3 regions of the Methylobacterium sp. WL120 genome follow, and region 1 is predicted to be linked to each of the others. Evidence: predicted binding sites of a transcription regulator. Region 1 holds the regulator's gene; each other region holds the start of a gene.
The links. Region 1 encodes PhoB, which activates phosphate uptake and scavenging genes when phosphate is short. Its sites were predicted from a motif close to TGTCATNNANCTGTCAT; they were not measured.
Positions count from the first base shown of each region.

Region 1 (6,076 bases):
ATCGCCAAGACCGGAACAGTCGCCCTGGAGGCGGGGATGATCCTCTCCAACGAGCCGGGCTACTACCGCGCCGGGGGCTACGGCATCCGCATCGAGAACCTCGTCCTCGTCGAGCCCCGCGAGGTGCCCGGCGGCGAACGCCCGGTGCTCGGCTTCGAGACCCTGACGCTGGCCCCCTACGACCGCCGCCTGATCGTGCCGGAGATGCTGAGCCCGGCCGAGCGCGCCTGGATCGACGCCTACCACGCCCACGTCCGCGACGTGCTCGAACCGGACCTCGACCCGGAGACGCGAGCCTGGCTGGAGCGGGCGACGGCGGCACTCTGAACCCAGGATCGATCCTCCGCGCGGCACCCGGACGCGCCGTCGCGATTTTACCCTCCGCCTGTTCGCGCCTATGACGAGAGCAGCGTGAAACCGTCGTGGACGGTCGCGCGAAGGGACCGCATGCTGCGTCTTCTCGCTCTCCTCCTATCGCTGCTCGCCGGGCCGGTCGCGGCCCAGGGCTTCAAGCCGCCGGCCGACCTCGTGCGGGCGAGCCTCGTGGCGGAGCCTGCGGCGGTGGCCGGCGCCACGCCGTTCACCGTGGCCATCCGCATGGCGATGAAGCCGGGCTGGCACGTCTACTGGCGCAACCCCGGCGATTCGGGCCTGCCGCCGGAGGTGACCTGGACGCTGCCGGCCGGCTTCTCGGCCTCGGCGATCCAGTGGCCGGCACCGCACCGCATCCCGATCGCGACGCTGATGAACTTCGGCTACGAGGGCGAGGCGATCCTGCTCGTGCGGGTGACGCCGCCGCCGAGCCTCGACCCGGCAGCCCCCGTGACGCTTGCGGGCAAGCTCACCTATCTCGTGTGCGAGAAGGAATGCATCCCCGGCTCGGCCGACCTCGCCCTGACCCTGCCGGTCGCCCGCGAGGCCGCGGCCGATCCGGCCAACGCCGCGCTGTTCGTGCGTGCCCGCGCCGCCCTGCCCAAGGCCTCGCCGTGGCCGGTGCGGCTGTCGAGCCAGGGCGACCGCCTCGCCCTGGACCTCGACGCGCCGGGCCTCGCCGCGGACAGGCTCCGCGCGGTGGCGTTCTTTCCCTATTCCGAGACGGCGATCGAGAACGCCGCGCCGCAGCCCTTCACCGTGGACGCGGCCGGCCTCCACCTGACGCTGACCCGCGCGACGCCCACCGACGCCGCGCCCGAGAGCCTGCCCGGCGTGCTGGCGATCGAGGAGGAGACCGGCGACGGTCTCGTCCGCCAGGCCTTCGCGCTGGGCGACGAGGCGCCGCTCGCGGCCGGCAGCGCGATGCCGAGCGTGGCGCCGGCGATCCCGCGCACCGAGCCGGCCGAGACCCTGACGCTCTGGACCGCGGCCGGCCTCGCGCTGCTGGGCGGCCTGATCCTCAACCTGATGCCCTGCGTCTTCCCGGTTCTGTCGATCAAGGTGCTCAGCTTGGTGAAGCATTCCGGCGAGGCGCCGGGGCGGGTCCGCCTGCACGGGCTCGCCTACACGGCGGGCGTGCTGGCGGCGTTCCTGGTGCTGGCCTCGCTGCTGATCGCGCTGAAGGCCGGGGGAGCCGGGATCGGCTGGGGCTTCCAGCTGCAATCGCCCACCGTGGTGGCCGCCCTGGCCTACCTGCTCTTCGCCATGGGCCTGAGCCTGTCGGGCATGCTCCACCTCGGCGGGCGGCTCGCCGGCCTCGGCGACGGGCTGACCCGGCGGGCCGGGCTCGAAGGCTCGTTCTTCACCGGCGTGCTCGCGACCGTGGTGGCGACGCCCTGCACCGCCCCCTTCATGGGCTCGGCGGTGGGCTTCGCGCTGACGCAGTCGACGGCCGCCGGCCTCGTGGTGTTCGCGAGCCTCGGCCTCGGCCTCGCCCTGCCCTTCCTGGCGTTGACCCTGTGGCCGGCGGCGCTCCGCGCCCTGCCCCGCCCGGGCGCCTGGATGGACGTGCTGAAGCAGGCGCTGGCCTTCCCGATCTACGCCACGGTCGCTTGGCTGGTCTGGGTGCTGGCCCAGCAGGTCGGGCCGCAGGGCCTGCTCGCCGCGCTGCTCGGACTGGTGCTGCTCGGCTTCTCCGCCTGGGCGTGGGAACTCGGCCGCGACGCGCGCCCGGTGCGGGCGCAGCTCGCCCGCGGCCTCGCGGTGCTCGCCGTCGTCGGCGTGGCGGCGCTCGCCCTCACCCTCGACCGCGACCGGATCGCGCCGGGCGCCCAGGCCAGGGCCGAGGGCGTCGAGCCGTTCACGCAGGCGCGCCTCGACGCGCTGCTGGCCGGCGGCCGGCCGGTCTTCGTCAACATGACCGCGGCGTGGTGCATCACCTGCCAGGTCAACGAGCGCACCTCGCTCGGGACGGCGGCGGTCGGCGCGGCGATGCGCGCCCGCGACGTCACCTACCTCAAGGGCGACTGGACCAACCAGAATCCGGAGATCACCCGCCTGCTCGAGCGACACGGCCGCAGCGGCGTGCCGCTCTACCTGCTCTACGCAGGGCCAGGCGAGCCGACGGTGCTGCCGCAGATCCTCACCGAGGGCACGGTGCTGAGCGCGCTGGACGCCGTGACGGCGACGGGCCGCAGCGCGGGGCTCGCGGGCGCGGGAACGAAGGTGCCCTAATCCTCGCCCGAAAACGTCTCGTCGAAGGCGTAGCCCGAACCGCGGACGGTGCGGATCGGGTCGGTCTCGCCGGTGCGGTTCAGGGCCTTGCGCAGGCGGCCGACATGCACGTCGACGGTGCGTTCGTCGATGTAGACGTCGTGGCCCCAGACGCCGTCGAGGAGCTGCTCGCGGGAATAGACCCGGCCGGGGCTCTGCATCAGGAATTCGAGCAGCTTGAACTCGGTCGGCCCGAGGTGGATCTCGCTGCCCGCCCGGCGCAGGCGGTGGCTGTCGCGGTCGAGCTCGATGTCGCCGGCCTCCAGGAGGTTCGCGACATGGGTCGGCTTGGCCCGGCGCAGCAGCGCGCGGACCCGGGCCAGGAGCTCCGGCACGGAGAACGGTTTGACGATGTAGTCGTCGGCCCCGGTCCCGAGGCCGCGGATGCGGTCGCCCTCCTCGCCGCGCGCCGTCAGCATGATGACCGGCAGGGACGCCGTCTCGCGCCGCGCCCGCACCCGGCGGCACAGCTCGATCCCCGAGAGGCCGGGCAGCATCCAGTCGAGCAGGATCAGGTCCGGCACCTGCTCCTGCAGGCGCAGCTCGGCCTCGTCGCCGCGGGCTGCGGAATCGACCTCGAAGCCCTCGGCTTCGAGGTTGTAGCGCAGGAGGGTGGTGAGCGCCTCCTCGTCCTCGACGATCAGGATCCGCGTACGCATGCAGGGCACTCCCGGGCGGGCCGCCCGACTTCCTTGGCCGCCGTGAGACGCCGACAGGCGTCTCAGGCGCCGGGCGTCACCGTCGCGTAGTTCGACGCGTCGTTCTTCGGGCGGTCGCCGGCGAGGTTCTCGCCGGTGGCGAGATAATGGATCGTCTCGGCGATGTTGGTGGTGTGGTCGCCGATGCGCTCGACGTTCTTGGCGCAGAACAGCAGGTGCGTGCAGAACGAGATGTTGCGCGGATCTTCCATCATGTACGTCAACAACTCGCGGAACAGCGAGTTGTAGAGCGCGTCGATCTCGCCGTCCCGCTCCCAGACGTTGTGCGCCGCCGAGACGTCGCGGCTGGCATAGGCGTCGAGCACGTCCTTGAGCTGCTCCTGCACCAGGTCGCTCATGTGCTGCACGCCGAGCACGATCTTCTGCGCCTGGGCCTGGTCGCTGATCGCGACGACGCGCTTGGCGATGTTCTTGGCGAGGTCGCCGATGCGCTCGAGGTCGCCCGAGACGCGGATCGCCGAGATCGTCTCGCGCAGGTCGATCGCCATCGGCTGGCGCCGGGCGATGAGCAGCACCGAGCGCTCCTCGATCTCGCGCTGGAGGGTGTCGAGGCGCTTGTCGGCGAGGATCACCGCCTGGGCGAGCTGGGTGTCGCGGCGAACGAGGGCGTCGGTCGCCTCGGTCATCATCTTCTCGGCGACGCCGCCCATCTCGGAGATCGAGCGGCGCAGGTCCTCGAGGTCGGTGTCGTAGGACGTGACGATGTGGCCGGGCATGGGCTTGGTCCTCGATCGATCCGTATGCGGCTCAGCCGAAGCGGCCGGTGATGTAGTCCTGGGTCTGACGCACGGTCGGGTTCATGAAGATGCGGTTGGTCGGACCGACCTCGATGACTTCGCCGAGATACATGAAGGCGGTGAACTGCGAGATGCGCGCGGCCTGCTGCATGTTGTGGGTCACGATGACGATCGTGAACTCGCTGCGCAGCTGCTCGATCAGCTCCTCGATGCGCCCGGTCGAGATCGGGTCGAGGGCCGAGGTCGGCTCGTCGAACAGGATCACCTCGGGGCTCTGGGCCACCGTGCGGGCGATGCACAGGCGCTGCTGCTGGCCGCCGGAGAGGCCCATGCCGGACTGCTTGAGCTTGTCCTTCACCTCGTCCCACAGGGCGGCCTTGCGCAGGGCCGACTCGACGCGGCCGTCGAGCTCGGATTTCGGCAGCTTCTCGTAGAGGCGCAGGCCGAAGGCGACGTTGTCGTAGATCGACATCGGGAACGGCGTCGGCTTCTGGAACACCATGCCGATGCGCGAGCGCAGCTCGTTCAGGTCGACGTTGGCGTCGAGCACGTTCTGGCCGTCGAGCAGCACCTGACCCTCGGCGCGCTGCTCCGGGTAGAGGCTGTAGATCCGGTTGAAGGTGCGCAGAAGGGTCGACTTCCCGCAGCCGGACGGGCCGATCAGGGCGGTGACCTGGCGGTCGTGGAAGTCGAGGTTGATGTTCTTCAGGCTGTGGAACTGCCCGTAATAGAAGTTCAGCTCCCTGGCGGCGATGCGGATGGGCGCGTGCTCGTCGGCCGGGTTCCGGCCGTCGAACTGGGAAGCGCTGATCGCGGGGGCGGCGTTCATCGTCGTGTTCCTCGTGGGTGCCGGCGGCGGGTTCAGGGTCCCCATGGACATCAGCGCGCGGTCTGCGGCTTGATGACGAAGCGGGCGACGACCGAGAGCAGCAGGATCGTCATGGTGATCAGGAGCGCGCCGGCCCAGGCGAGCTGCTGCCAGTTCGGATAGGGCGAGAGCGCGAACTGGTAGATCATCACCGGCAGGTTCGCGACGCCGCCCATCAGGTCGCGGCTGAACCAAGAGTTGTTGTTGAGCGCCGTGAACAGCAGCGGCGCGGTCTCGCCGGCGATGCGGGCGAGCGCCAGGATGATGCCGGTAACGATGCCGGCCGACGCCGCCCGCCACGTCACGCTGCGGATCACCGTCGACATCGGGGCGCCGAGCGCGACGCCGGCCTCGCGCAGCGTCCCGGGGACGAGGCGCAACATGTCCTCGGTGGTGCGCACGATCACCGGCGTCGCGATGATCGCCAGCGCCACGCCGCCGGCCCAGCCCGAATAGCTCCCCATCGGCCGCACCATCAGGGTGTAGACGAACAGGCCGATCAGGATCGAGGGCGCGGAGAGCAGGATGTCGTTGAGGAAGCGGATCACCTCGGCGAGCTTCGAGCCGCGGCCGTACTCGGCGAGGTAGGTGCCGGCCATCAGGCCGATCGGCGTGGCGACGAGGATGCCGATGCCGGTGAGCACCAGGCTGCCGAGGATGGCGTTGGCGATGCCGCCGCCTTCCGAGCCCGGGCCGGGCGTCGGCTGGGTGAACAGCAGCGGCGAGAACCCGCGCGCGCCCTCGATGATCAGCATCAGGAGGATCGAGCCGAGGACGACAGCGCCGAGCACGGTGGCAAGGAGGCAGGCGAGGCGCAGGGTGCGGTCGGCGACCCGGCGGCTGCCGCGGATGCGGGTCGGCTTGAGGGCCGGCGCGGGACGGATCGTGTTGTTGGCGTCCACGACGGGCTCCCTCAGGCGACCTTGACGCGGCGCGTCAGGAAGCGGGCGATGATCAGGACGACGAAGGTGATCGCGAACAGGATGCAGCCCAAAGCCATCAGCGAGTTCAGCTGCAGGCCGTCGGCCTCGTTGAACTCGTTGGCGATCCGCGAAGCGATGGTCGAGCCGGGGTCGAACACCGAGGCCGAGAGCCGGTTGGCGTTG
Region 1 covers NZ_VRUT01000062.1:12,511-18,586, forward strand. The annotation lists gene FV229_RS13340 (aminopeptidase P family protein) at 1-327, shown strand, start outside; gene FV229_RS13345 (protein-disulfide reductase DsbD domain-containing protein) at 448-2,607, shown strand; gene phoB (phosphate regulon transcriptional regulator PhoB) at 2,604-3,305, opposite strand; gene phoU (phosphate signaling complex protein PhoU) at 3,368-4,081, opposite strand; gene pstB (phosphate ABC transporter ATP-binding protein PstB) at 4,113-4,931, opposite strand; gene pstA (phosphate ABC transporter permease PstA) at 4,982-5,872, opposite strand; gene pstC (phosphate ABC transporter permease subunit PstC) at 5,884-6,076, opposite strand, start outside.

Region 2 (6,076 bases), on a different contig from region 1:
AGCCGGGTTCCAGTACGTCGGGTTGGGCTCCATGACCACGCGGTCGGAGCGGCTATCGATGAGCGAGACGCCCTCGGTGAGCACAAACGGGCCAGTCCCCCACGGACCAGGCGCGTCGATCACTCACCAATGGCCTTCTGCCGACCCCGTCTTTGGGTCAACGAAGCCCCACTCGTTCCAGAACCGCGTCGAGGGCAGGTGCATGCCGCGCAGCTTCATCAGCGCCGCTGAGTCGCCTCCGGGGAAGCGCATTCGCACGGTGCGGTCGTCGACCGTCTCGCAAGTCACGTCCCGGGCGAAGTTAAGGAAAGCGCCAGGCGGGTGCGGGTTGGTCCATTCCTGGACCTTGTCGAACCCGAGCTTGAACATCGCAGCGTTGAAGGGTTCGCCGTCCTGGTAGACCGCGTCCCGCATCTTGAGTTCGAGGGTTTCGCCATCGAGCCAGCGCCAGCTCTCGGCGAGGCTCGGCTGGCCGATGCCGTCGTGGTCGACGCGGTTGGCTTCCTCCATCGTGTTCCAGGTGATGGAAAGCCAATTCACCGGGGACGGGTCGACCACCGTCACCGTGTTGTGGGGTCCCCAGGGCTGGCCGCCCCCCGGATCCCCGGTCGCTTGCGCGTCCATGTATCCTCCTCGTATTCGACCCGCATGGCGTGCGGGCATCGTCCGGCTCATCGCGAGCCGACAGGATGGAAGGCGCCTGCAGTTGCGCATGGCCCTCGATTTATTCGCCTGGGCCGCCGGCCAAGCCGCCGTTGAACCCTTGCGTATCAGTTCGTTGCCGCGGGAAGCTTCGTCCGCACGTCTGCGTGCGGGGCATCCTCAGCCCGGCTCGTCGCCCTGGGCCATGCCCGCTGCGGCGACGCGGTCGGCGAGATCCTTCAACTCCTGGCGTAGGTCGGCGAGTTCGCGGTCGCCGAGGCCGGTGCGACAGACTACGGCCTGCTGCGCCGTCGCGACTTGGTCCTCAAGCAACCGGCCCATCTCCGTCAGGGCGACGAGGACGATGCGCCGGTCCACCGCGCGGGTCCGGGTGACGAAGCCCGCCGCCTCCAGCCGGTCGACTAGGGGCGTGATTGCGCTGGACGTGAGTTGCAGCCGGGCAGCCAGGTCGTGCACCGCCGTCACGCCGTCCTGCCAGAGCGCCAGCATGACAAGGTACTGCGGGTAGGTCAGCCCTAGCTCGCCCAGCAACGGCCGGTAGGCGCGCACGACCGAGTTCGTCGCTGCGTAGAGGGCGAAGCAAAGCTGGTCGTCCAGCCGCAGGCCAGTTTGCTTCGTCGACGTCGGCACTGATCGCTGCTCCGTTCAGACTTCAATCATTCACGCGTGAACGATGTTGTCAACGGGCCGTATCCTGCGCAAGGGGGAAAGGCGGCTAACCGAGGCAGCGGCGAACGAGCCCGAGCGTCACGCACCGGTGACTTCGATGATCATCGCCTCGCGCCGCGCCCGGCCGTACTCGTCCAGGACCTCGACGTCCGCGCGGTGCGTCCCCGGCCCCAGGTCCGAAGGCAGCCGGGCGACCCAAACGTGCGAGGATGGGATCGCCGATACCCAGGGCTTCTTGGTGTCCGCGTTGCGCGCGTAGACCTGCGTTACGAACGGATCGGGCTGACGCGTCTTCACCATCGAGATCGCCGCACGTCCAGTGCCGAGCCGCAGGGTAACCCGCGTCCGGGGCCCGCCATCGAACACGTTGACCACGAGGTCGGTCGATCCGACGGCCTCGACCGGGATCGGAGAGCCGAGCAGGCGCTCGACCGTATAGGTTCGGGCGAGCTCCGGAGTGCGGGCATTGTACTGGCTGTCGAGGGTGATCCGCATTGCCCGGTCCGGTTCGGAGGCGACGACGAAACGCGTGGTGTAGCGGGCGGCATCGATGGAAAGGACGTGGTAGCCGTTGGGCGTGCCATCCCGGCTATCGGCGCAGGCGATGCCCCGACGGTCGTAGGGGCCGCTCCACCACGATCCCGACACGGCCGTCAGGACGTGGTGGTGATGCGTGCCGTCGCCACCGAGGTAATGATGCTCGGTCGTGTGGGTGTGGCCGGCCACGCTGAGGCTCGGCCGTCCGGCCAGCAGGGCGAGGAGGGCGTCGCGGTCGACGGTGGTGTTGGCCGGGTCCGCCGGGGCCCAATCCGTGATGAGCGGGATGTGCATGCCGACGACGACGAGGCGGTCCTTCGGCCAGTCGCGCAGGATGTTCTCGACGAAGGTGAGCTGACGGTCGCCGAAGCGGCCCTCGTAACGGCCGCCGCGGGCACCGGGGGCAGCCGTGCCGATACCGAGGTAACGCACGTTGTCGAGCATCAGGAACAGCGCCTGGCCGTGCTCGAAGGCATAGTACGGCGCGCCGTAGACCCGCTTGAACGTCTCGCGGCTGAGATCCGCGTCGGGCGCCTCGAAGTTCAGGTCGTGGTTGCCGCCGACGTGCCACCACGGGATGCCGGCCCGGCCGATCATGCGATTGTAGCGCGGGTAGAGCGAGAGATCGTCCGAGACGATGTCGCCCATCGTCATGCCGAAGGCAGCGGACGTGCCGAGGACGCTGGTCAAGGCGGTATCGCGCACGAAGGCGAGTTCGTCCTCGCTCGCGGGTTGCGGGTCCGTAAACAAAAGGACGTCGAACGCTGAGGGCTCGTCGACACGCCGTAACGGGAAGTCGAGCGACTCCGGGAGCGCTCCCGTCGGAGCGAGGCCAGGGTAGCGAAAGCCGAGTTCGGTAGGAGTGCCATCGGGCCGATGGATGTAGGAGACGCGCGGAAGGTTGTTCGCGTCGAGTGGAACGCGGTACCCGGATGGCTTGACGACGAACACTGCGTCGCCGTCCGAGACGGCGAGGCTGTAGCGCCCACTTTCGTCCGTGCGCACGACGTCCCGTCCGTTCGAGACGGCGACACCCGGCAGCCCCGGGTCGCCAATCTGCCTGCGTCCCGCCCCGGAGCGGTCCTCGAATACGAAGCCGCTGGCAGTCACGGAGCCTTCCGGCCGGTCGGGCGCCGTGCCCCGTGCGAACGCCGGTGCGGCGAGCGTCGCGGCTATGGCCCCGAGACCGGACACGGCCGCACGTCGGGTCAAGGGGGACGCCATGTCGTCGATACCATCGTTCATGCCGTGCTCCATCCTTGCGGTGGCATGGATACGGCGGCTGACGACCGTGTGACAGGATGCGGCCGACATCCGTCGCCAGCGGGACCTCGGGGCCGATGGCGCACGGGCGGGTTTAGGGATAGGCCCGGCCGCGCCGAAGGTCCGGGGCATCGGCTTCCCGGGGCAGGCCGGCGGGGTGAGATGCGTTTCGAGATCGAGCGGAAGTTCCTGGTCGCCCATGAGGGCTGGCGCGCGGACGTCGTCGGCCAGCGACTTCTGAGGGACGGCCTGGTCGGGCACTTCGCCGGTGGGAAGGTCCGGGTGCGGATCGCCGAGGGACGCGGCTGGCTGACCGTCAAGGGCGAGCGCAAGGGCCTCGCCCGGGCGGAATTCGAATACGAGATCCCGGGGGCCGATGCCGAAGCCATGCTGACCGAGGTCTGCGAGCCGTGCCTCATCGAGAAGACGCGCCACTGCGTCCTCCATGCCGGAGTGAACTGGGAGGTGGACGTCTATGGCGGCGCCCTCTCGGGCATGGTGCTGGCGGAGATCGAGTTGCGGGACGAGGGGCAGGCTGTGGAACGACCCGACTGGCTCGGGACCGAGGTAACGCACGATCCTCGCTTCCGTCAGTCCACGATGCTGCGACTGTCCCGGGAGGCGGGACGCAACATCACCCTCGCCGAGGTCCTTGCGGCACGGTTCTGAAGGGTCCCGGAGGCGGCACGGTCCGCGCTGCTCCACATATCCATCTAAGGATTGCCGCCACCTCCCATTCGCCCGGGTCGCGATATTCAATGGCCGTGGCGTTCGCCGGCCGCGGGAGATGTGCCCAAGCTGACCTGACCGGTATTTTGGACCGAGCCGATTGAGAGGCTACTGCATGACGGCGGCCATGGGTAGCCGGAAGGCCAGATCCGGGAAGGTGACAGGCGCGGGCGGTCGGTAGCCCAACGACGAATGCGGCCGAACGCGGTTGTACGTGTTTTGCCAGATACCGATCACGGTCTGCGCTTCTTTAAGCGAGTAGAAAATCTCCTGCTTCAGGCACTCGTCTTTGAGCTTCCCGTTAAAGCTCTCGCAGTAGCCGTTCTCCCATGGCGAGCCCGGGGCAATATACTGGATCTGAGAACCAGTTTTGGCGACCCACTTGCGTAGTGCCTTCGAGATCATCTCCGGTCCGTTGTCGCAGCGAATATTCTCCGGGATGCCGTGTAGACACATCGCGTCGGCTAACGCCTCGATCACACCCAGGCTGTTGATGCGCCGTGCGACCTTCAGCGCCAGACAAATCCGGCTGTGTTCGTCGATCAACGTCAAGATTCGCAAGCTGCGCCCGTCATGGGTCTGGCCCTGGACGAAGTCGAAGCTCCAGACGTGATTGCGGTGAAGCGGCCGCAGCCGCACGCATGATCCATTGTTCAACCATAGACGACTGCGTGGTCGATGCTTCTGTGGAATTTTCAGCCCCTCGCGACGCCAGATGCGCTGGACCCGGTCCTTCCCCACCTGCCACCCAGCCGCCTGAAGCAGCGCGGTAATGCGGCGATAGCCGTAGCGTCCATACTCGGACGCGAGGGCAACGATGGCGCGGGTCAGCACATCCTCGTCGGCCGGCACCGTAGGCACGTAGCGTTGCGTGCCCCGGTGCTGGCCAACGATCCGGCAGGCATGGCGTTCTGAGAGACCATACTTCTCTCGAATGCCGTCGACCGCCTGCCGGCGTCGCTCCGGGGCTACAAGTTTCCCGAGGCGACGTCTGCAAGCACTTGCTTCTCCAAAGACAAATCAGCCACGAGCCGGCGCAATCGCGCGTTCTCGCGCTCCAAATCCTTCATCCGACGCGCTTGGTCGATCTGCAGGCCGCCGTATTCCTTGCGCCAGCGATAATAGCTCTGCTCCGAAATCTCCGCCTCCTTGCAGGACAGCGCCAAGCTCTTACCCTGTGCCGTCTGAACCTTGATCTGGCGCAGCTTCAGAACCACCTGCTCCGCACCCGTCTTTTGTCCTCGCCTCATGTCCAGCTCCTACAGTCCTGGCTGATCCTCTCAATCAGCCCGGTCCAAAGCCAGCCAGTCAGGTCAGACGGGCAGACCTACCATCCAGGTCAGGCGAATAACTTCTACATCTTCCCGGCCATCGGCCTCGCGGTCTACGCGACGAAGCCGAAGCGCATCACGGACGCGATGTTCATCGCCGCGGCGAGGGCCAGCGCCGATCAGGTCGGTCCGGACCTCAGGGGCAAGGGCATGCTGTTCCCGAGCCAGGCCAATATCCTGGAGACCGAGATCACGACGGCTGCGCGGGTCGCTGAGCACATCTTCGACCACGGCGAGGCCGGGGTGGAACGGCCGGACGACATCCGCGCATGGCTGGAAGCCCTGACCTACGCACCGGCCTACCCGGCCCCGTCGCGATGAGCGCGCCGTATACGGGGCGGGATCGCACCGGTCCCGTGACCGCTTCCTCAGGCCAAACGGGAGGTCAAGCGTGAAGATCGAAACAGTGCAAACCGGCGAGCATGCCGGATGCCCGACCATTCGCGAGCTTCCCATCGGGATCGACGCTACGGGCGAGCGCCACGAGACGGATTCGATGGGCGGCGTCGATGTCCCGGCGGACCGCTACTGGGGCGCCCAAACCCAGCAGTCGCTGCAACATTTCGCCATCGGCGACGACCGCATGCCCAAGAGGGTCTACCACGCCTACGGAACGGTGAAGAAGGCGGCGGCCTTGGTCAACGCGGCCGCCGGACGCCTGGCGTCGTGGAAGGCGGAGGCCATCGTACGGGCCGCCGACGAGACGGCATCCGGGGCGCTGGACGGTCATTACCCGCTCTACGTCTGGCAGACGGGGTCCGGGACGCAGTCCAACATGAACGTCAACGAGGTGCTCTCGAATCGTGCCATCCAGCTTCTCGGAGGCCGCCTCGGCTCGAAGGCTCCGGTGCATCCCAACGACGACGTCAACATGGGGCAGTCGT
Region 2 covers NZ_VRUT01000022.1:6,024-12,099, forward strand. The annotation lists partial or broken gene FV229_RS06730 (ABC transporter substrate-binding protein) at 1-714, opposite strand, end outside; gene FV229_RS06740 (MarR family transcriptional regulator) at 823-1,293, opposite strand; gene FV229_RS06745 (calcineurin-like phosphoesterase family protein) at 1,411-3,114, opposite strand; gene FV229_RS06750 (CYTH domain-containing protein) at 3,295-3,801, shown strand; one part of gene FV229_RS06755 (IS3 family transposase) at 3,970-4,844, opposite strand; one part of gene FV229_RS06755 (IS3 family transposase) at 4,844-5,111, opposite strand; gene FV229_RS06760 (malic enzyme-like NAD(P)-binding protein) at 5,097-5,513, shown strand; gene fumC (class II fumarate hydratase) at 5,584-6,076, shown strand, end outside.
Region 2: a site for PhoB is predicted at 3,152-3,168, ahead of FV229_RS06745 (calcineurin-like phosphoesterase family protein). Genes of this name have one in related genera too.

Region 3 (6,076 bases), on a different contig from region 1:
CCGGCTCGTCGTCCATGCCCTGCCCGACGAGCTCCGCCCGCCGCCGCTCGATCGCGGCGTTGGCGTCCGCGCCGAGGACGCCGGGAAGGGCCGCAAGCACCGCGCCGATCCCGTCGCGGTACCGCGCGACGAGCGGAGCGATGCCGCCGGTCAGGTCGAGGTTGCGGATGAACCAGACGATGCGGTCGACCAGCAGGTCCTGCACCTCGGCGTAGAGTCCGACCTGCGCCTGCCCGCCGATGCGCCCGGCGAGCCCGTCGATCGCCGCGTTCAGCTCCATCAGGCCGAAGGCGTCGCGGGTCACGGCGTAGGCCTTCGCGATGGTGGCCGCGTCCGCCCCGGTCTCGTCGGTCAGCCGGGTGACGAGCGAGATGCCGCCGCGGTTGACGATGATGTTCGACAGGGCGGTGGCGATGATCTCGCGGCGCAGACGGTGTCCCTTCACAGCGTCGGGGAAGCGTTCGCGGAGCGCCTTGGGGAAGTAGCGCTGCAACTCGCGGTCGAAGTACGGGTCGTCGGGCACCGGGCTCGCCAGCACCGAGTCGTAGAGCGAGAGCTTGGCGTAGGCCAGCAGCACCGCGTATTCCGGCCGCGTCAGACCCTCGCCGCGGCGCATGCGCTCGGTGAGGGTCGCGTCGTCCGGCAGAACCTCGACGGCGCGGTCGAGCCGGCCTTCCGCCTCCAGCCCCTGCATCGTGCGCATCGCAAAACCGGTCTCGCCGAGGCCCCGGTGCAGGGCGAGGGTGAGGGCCAGGGTCTGCAGCTCGTTGTTGCGCAGCACGAGGTGCGCGACCTCGTCTGTCATGGCGACGAGGAGCGCGTTGCGGGCGTCCGGGTCGAGGCGGCCGTCGCGCTCCGGGATCATCAGCGCGATCTTGATGTTCACCTCGACGTCGGAGGTGTTGACGCCGGCCGAGTTGTCGATCGCGTCGGTGTTGAGCCGCACGCCGGCACGCGCCGCCTCGATCCGCCCGGCCTGCGTCAGCCCGAGGTTGGCGCCTTCGCCCACCGCCTTGGCGCGGATCTCCGGGCCGGTGATGCGCACCGCGTCGTTGGCCCGGTCGCCGGCCTGCTCGTCGGTCTCGGTGGTGGCGCGGACATAGGTGCCGATGCCGCCGAACCACAGCAGGTCCACGGGCGCCTTGAGGATCGCCTGCATCAGCTCGGCCGGCGAGGCGGAGGCGCGGTCGAAGCCCAGCGCCGCCTGGATCTCCGCCGAGAGCGGGATCGCCTTCAGCGCGCGCGAGAACACGCCGCCGCCGGCCGAGATCAGGCCCTTGTCGTAGTCGGCCCAGCTCGACCGGCCGAGGTCGAACAGCCGCTTCCGCTCGGCGAAGCTCACGGCCATGTCGGGGTTCGGGTCGAGGAACACGTCGCGGTGGTCGAAGGCCGCGATCAGCTTCAGCGTGCGCGAGAGCAGCATGCCGTTGCCGAACACGTCGCCCGACATGTCGCCGACGCCGACCACCGTCACCGGATCGGATTGGGTGTCGACGTCGATCTCGCGGAAGTGGCGCTTCACCGCCTCCCAGGCGCCACGCGCGGTGATGCCCATGCCCTTGTGGTCGTAGCCCTGGCTGCCGCCGGAGGCGAAGGCGTCGCCGAGCCAGTGCCCGCGCTCCAGCGAGAGCGCGTTGGCGATGTCGGAGAAGGTCGCCGTGCCCTTGTCGGCGGCGACCACGAGGTAGGCGTCGTCGGAATCGTGCCGCACGGTGTCGGACGGCGGCGCGATGCCCTCGCTGACGAAGTTGTCGGTGAGTTCGAGCAGCGTGCGGATGAAGATGCGGTAGCTCTCAGTGCCTTCGGCGAGCCACGCCGCGCGGTCGGAAGCCGGCGGCAGGCGCTTGGGGTAGAACCCGCCCTTGGCGCCCACCGGCACGATCACCGCGTTCTTGACCTGCTGGGCCTTCACCAGCCCCAGGATCTCGGTGCGGAAATCCTCCGGCCGGTCGGACCAGCGCAGGCCCCCTCGGGCGACATAGCCGTAGCGCAGATGCAGGCCCTCGACGCGGGGCGCGTAGACGAAGATCTCGAAGAACGGCCGCGGCAGCGGCATCCCGGACACCTTGGCGCAGGCGAACTTGAAGGCGATCGTCTCGCGCGGGAGCCCGTCGGCGGCCGTCTGGAAGAAGTTGGTGCGGACCGCGGCCTCCACGAGGTTGACGAAGCGGCGCAGGATGCGGTCCTCGTCGAGGCTGGTCACGTCGGCGAGCGCCGTTTCGATGGCCTCGCGGACGGCGGCCTCGTTCGCTTGGCGGTCGCCCTCGGTGACGGGGTCGAAGCGGGCGTAGAACAAAGCGACGAGCTGGCGGGCGATGCCGGGGTGCTGGCTCAGGGTCGCGGCGAGGTAATCCTGGCCGTAGCGCACGCGGAGCTGGCGCAGGTAGCGGCCGAGCGCCCGCAGCAAAGCCACGTCGCGCCAGGCGAGGCCGGCCTCCAGCACGAGGCGGTTGTAGCCGTCGGATTCGGCTTGGCCCGCGGCGATGGCGAGCATCGCCGCCTCCAGCGGCGCCTCGAGCGGGCCGATCTCGATCGCCGCGCCGGTGGCGCGCTCCAGCAGCATGTCGTGCAGCCAGACCCTGGTGTCGGCGCCGACCGCCGAAACGCTGTAGGTCCGCTCGTTGATCACGCGGAAGCCGAGGTTCTCCAGGCCGGGCACCCGGTCCGACAGCGGCAGCGACGCCCCGCGCGAGAACACCTTGAGGCGCACCTGCGCCGCCGGGTCGGTGTCGCGGCGGTCGATGGCGACCGCGCGCGGTCGTTCCTCGGAGAGCGATTCGAGGATGGCGATGTCGCCGATGGCGACCTCGGCGGAGAAGTTTTCGCGGTACGCCGCCGAGAAGCCCTCGCCGTAGCGGGCGGCCAGCGTCCGCGCCTCCGAGCCGCCCATGGCGTCGCCGAGGGCGGCGCGGAGCGCGTCGCCCCAGGTCCGCACCAAGGCGGCGATCCCGGCTTCGAGCGCCGACGGGTCGCGCTCCGGCGCGCCGGCCTCCGAGAAGCCGACCACGTAGTGGATGCGCGCCAGCGGCCCCTCGGGCAGGTCGGGATAGGTCGCCGAGAGCCGGCCGCCGTGCTCTTGCGCCAGGTAGGCGCCGATGCGGGCGCGCACGACCGAATCGTAGCGGTCCTTCGGCACGTAGACGAGGAGCGAGACGAAGCGCCCGAACCGGTCGGTCCGGGACAGGACGCGGATGCGCGGCCGGTCGGCGAGGTTGGCGATGGCGAGGGTGAAGCGGAACAGCCGGTCCACGTCGATCTGGAACAGGTCGTCGCGCGGGTAGGTCTCGAGCACCGCGAGCAGCGCTCGGCCCGCATGGCTCGTCGGGTCGAGGCCGGCCTTTGCCACCACGGCCGCAACCTTGCCGCGGAGATACGGCACCTCGCGGGCGAGCGCGGTGTAGGCAGCCGCGGTGAACAGCCCGACGATGCGGACCTCGCCGGTGAGCTTGCCGGTGGTGGAGAAGAGCTTCACCGCGACGTAGTCGAGATGCGCCGCCCGGTGGACGCGGGCCTTGAGGCTCGACTTGGTGATGATCAGCGCGTGCGGCTCTTCGAGGAAGGCCACGATCTCCGGCGTCATGTCGACCAGCGCCCGGCCGCGGCGCAGCACCGCGAGGCCGGGATCGCGCAGGATGCCGAGGCTCTCGGCCTCGGTGGCGGCCTCGCCGGGCAGCGCGTGCTCGCGCATGCCGAGCAGGGTGAAGTGGCCGTCGCGCATCCATTCGAGGAAGGCCCGCGCCTCGGCGACCTCGCCCTCCGGCAGGGGCGGGGGGTTGCGGCCGTAGCCCTCGGCGAGCTCCGCCAGCCGCGCCAGCATCGCGTCGTTGTCGTCCGTGACGAGGGCCACGTCCCGGAAGACCTGGGCGAGGCCGGCTTCGAGGCGTTCGCGCGCCTCGCCGGCATCGAGCCGGTCGAGGTGGATGTGGATGAAGCTCTCGCGCAGCAGCGCGCCGTGGGCGTCCGCCGTGGTCTCGCCGACGACGCGGAGCAGGGCGCCCGCCCCATCCCGCTCGACGCCGAGGATCGGGTGGGCGACGAGGTGGGGCGTCAGGCCCTGCTCGGTCAGCTCGGCCAGGGTCGAATCGAGCAGGTAGGGCCGGTTGTCGTTGACGACCTCGACGACGGTCAGCTCGCGGGTGCGCCCGAGGGCGGGCAAAGCCACGTCGACGAGGCGCAGGTTCGCCGCCGACCCGGTGGCGCGGGGCATCGCGAGATGGTCGCGGGCGGCGATCGCGAGGTCGGCCAGCGCCTCGGCCGGGTAGGGCGCCAGATCCTCCGGCGGCACCCGCCCGAACAGGTCGCGGACGAAGCCGCCCGGGCCGCCGCGCCCGCCGACGACCGAGGCCGCCGCCTCGATGAGGTCGGTGCGGGCGGATTTCGCCTCGCTCGTGGCCAGCGCAGTGGCCGATTCCAGGGCCGATTCGGTTTCCAGCACCATGGGCGGGACCCTCCCAACCGGCACCGGCGCCGGTTCCGCCCCGGACGTTAGGGGAGGGCCCATGGCGAGTCGATGACGCTCGCCGCCCACGGACCGGCAGCGGGTGACAGGCGGGCCGCAACGACCGGCGTTTCCGCGCTCAGTCCGTCACCGGCCAGCAGGCGCCATGCCGCGATCGGTTTCCGCAGATCGCAGCGAGCGCGGGAACCACGCGCCCGCCGACCGGTTGACGCTTCATTGGAGCTGTTCTAATTAAGAACTGCAGACGGGCAACGGGGCCGGCGACGGTTTCCAGGGCTCGCGACAGACGCCAGAACCGGAGTGACCCCATGACCTCGACCAACGCCTCCTGCGACAGCTGCCGCTTCTTCGACGACCACAAGACCAACGGCGCCTCCGCCGCCGGCGACCAGGGCCTGTGCCGCTTCAACCCGCCGGTGAGCCAGCCGGCTCCCGAGTCGAAGGGCCTGTGGCCGGTGGTGGCTTCTCAGGATTGGTGCGGCCACTTCACCGCCGAGATGACCGCGGCCGAGTAAGCCACGGGCGGTCCTTAAGAGGCCGCGGCACGATCGACGAGAGGGGTCGGCGCCCAGGCGCCGGCCCCTTCTTTGCGTGAGCGGAGCGATGACGCTGAACCTGCGGCCGGCCGTGGAGGCCGACATTCCCGCGATCACCCGGATCTACGCCGACGCCGTCCTGAACGGCACGGCGAGCTTCGAGGTCGAGCCGCCGACGGAGGCCGAGATGGCGCGCCGCCGGTCGGCGCTGGTCGCGGACGGCTTCCCCTACCTCGTCGCCGAGCAGGACGGCGTCGTTCGCGGATACGCCTATGCCGGCCCGTACCGCGCGCGGGCGGCCTACCGCGCGACGGTGGAGGATTCGGTCTACGTCGCGGAGGCCGCGCGCGGGCTCGGGATCGGCCGCGCGCTCCTGACGGCCCTGATCGCGGCCTGCGAGGCGATCGATGCGCGGGCGATGGTGGCGGTGATCACCGATCCGGGCTCGGAGCCGTCGGCCGCCCTCCATGCGGCCCTGGGCTTCGCGCATGTCGGCGTGCTGGACAACGTCGGCCACAAGCACGGGCGCTGGCTCGGCACCGTGCTGATGCAGCGGCGGCTCGGCCCCGGACCGGACATGGCCCCGACGCGGGCGTGACCGCGCGACTTCGCGAAAAAATGGACGCCGAACGCCGTGTGCGAAGGTCCCGCCCGCTCAGTCCAGCCGGTAGCGCACCGGCTCCATCGCAGGCGGCAGCGGCTCGCCGAGGGCGTCGAGCACCGTGCGCTCGGCCGTGCGCAGCATCGCGTCGAGGGGCAGGTCGTTCGCCTCGAGGCCGAAGGGCTCCTCGAGTTCGTCGCCGAGCGCGTCGAGGCCGAAGAAGGTGTACGCCACCAGCATGGTCGCGACCGGCGTCGCCCAGCCGAGCGAGGCCGACAGGCCGAATGGCAGCAGCAGGCAGTAGAGCCACGCCGTGCGGTAGAGCAGCAGCGTGTAGGCGAAGGGCAGGGGCGTTCCGTGGATGCGCTCGCAGGCGGTGTGGATCGCCGACAGGTCCGAGACCTTGCGCTCGAGGAGGCCGAACAGCACGTCGGTGAGGTGCCCGTCGCGATACGCGTCCGCGAGGTCGCGGGTCAGGCC
Region 3 covers NZ_VRUT01000043.1:25,499-31,574, forward strand. The annotation lists gene FV229_RS10540 (NAD-glutamate dehydrogenase) at 1-4,438, opposite strand, end outside; gene FV229_RS10545 (hypothetical protein) at 4,768-4,974, shown strand; gene FV229_RS10550 (GNAT family N-acetyltransferase) at 5,063-5,593, shown strand; partial or broken gene FV229_RS10555 (bestrophin family ion channel) at 5,651-6,076, opposite strand, start outside.
Region 3: a site for PhoB is predicted at 4,500-4,516, ahead of FV229_RS10540 (NAD-glutamate dehydrogenase). Genes of this name have one in related genera too.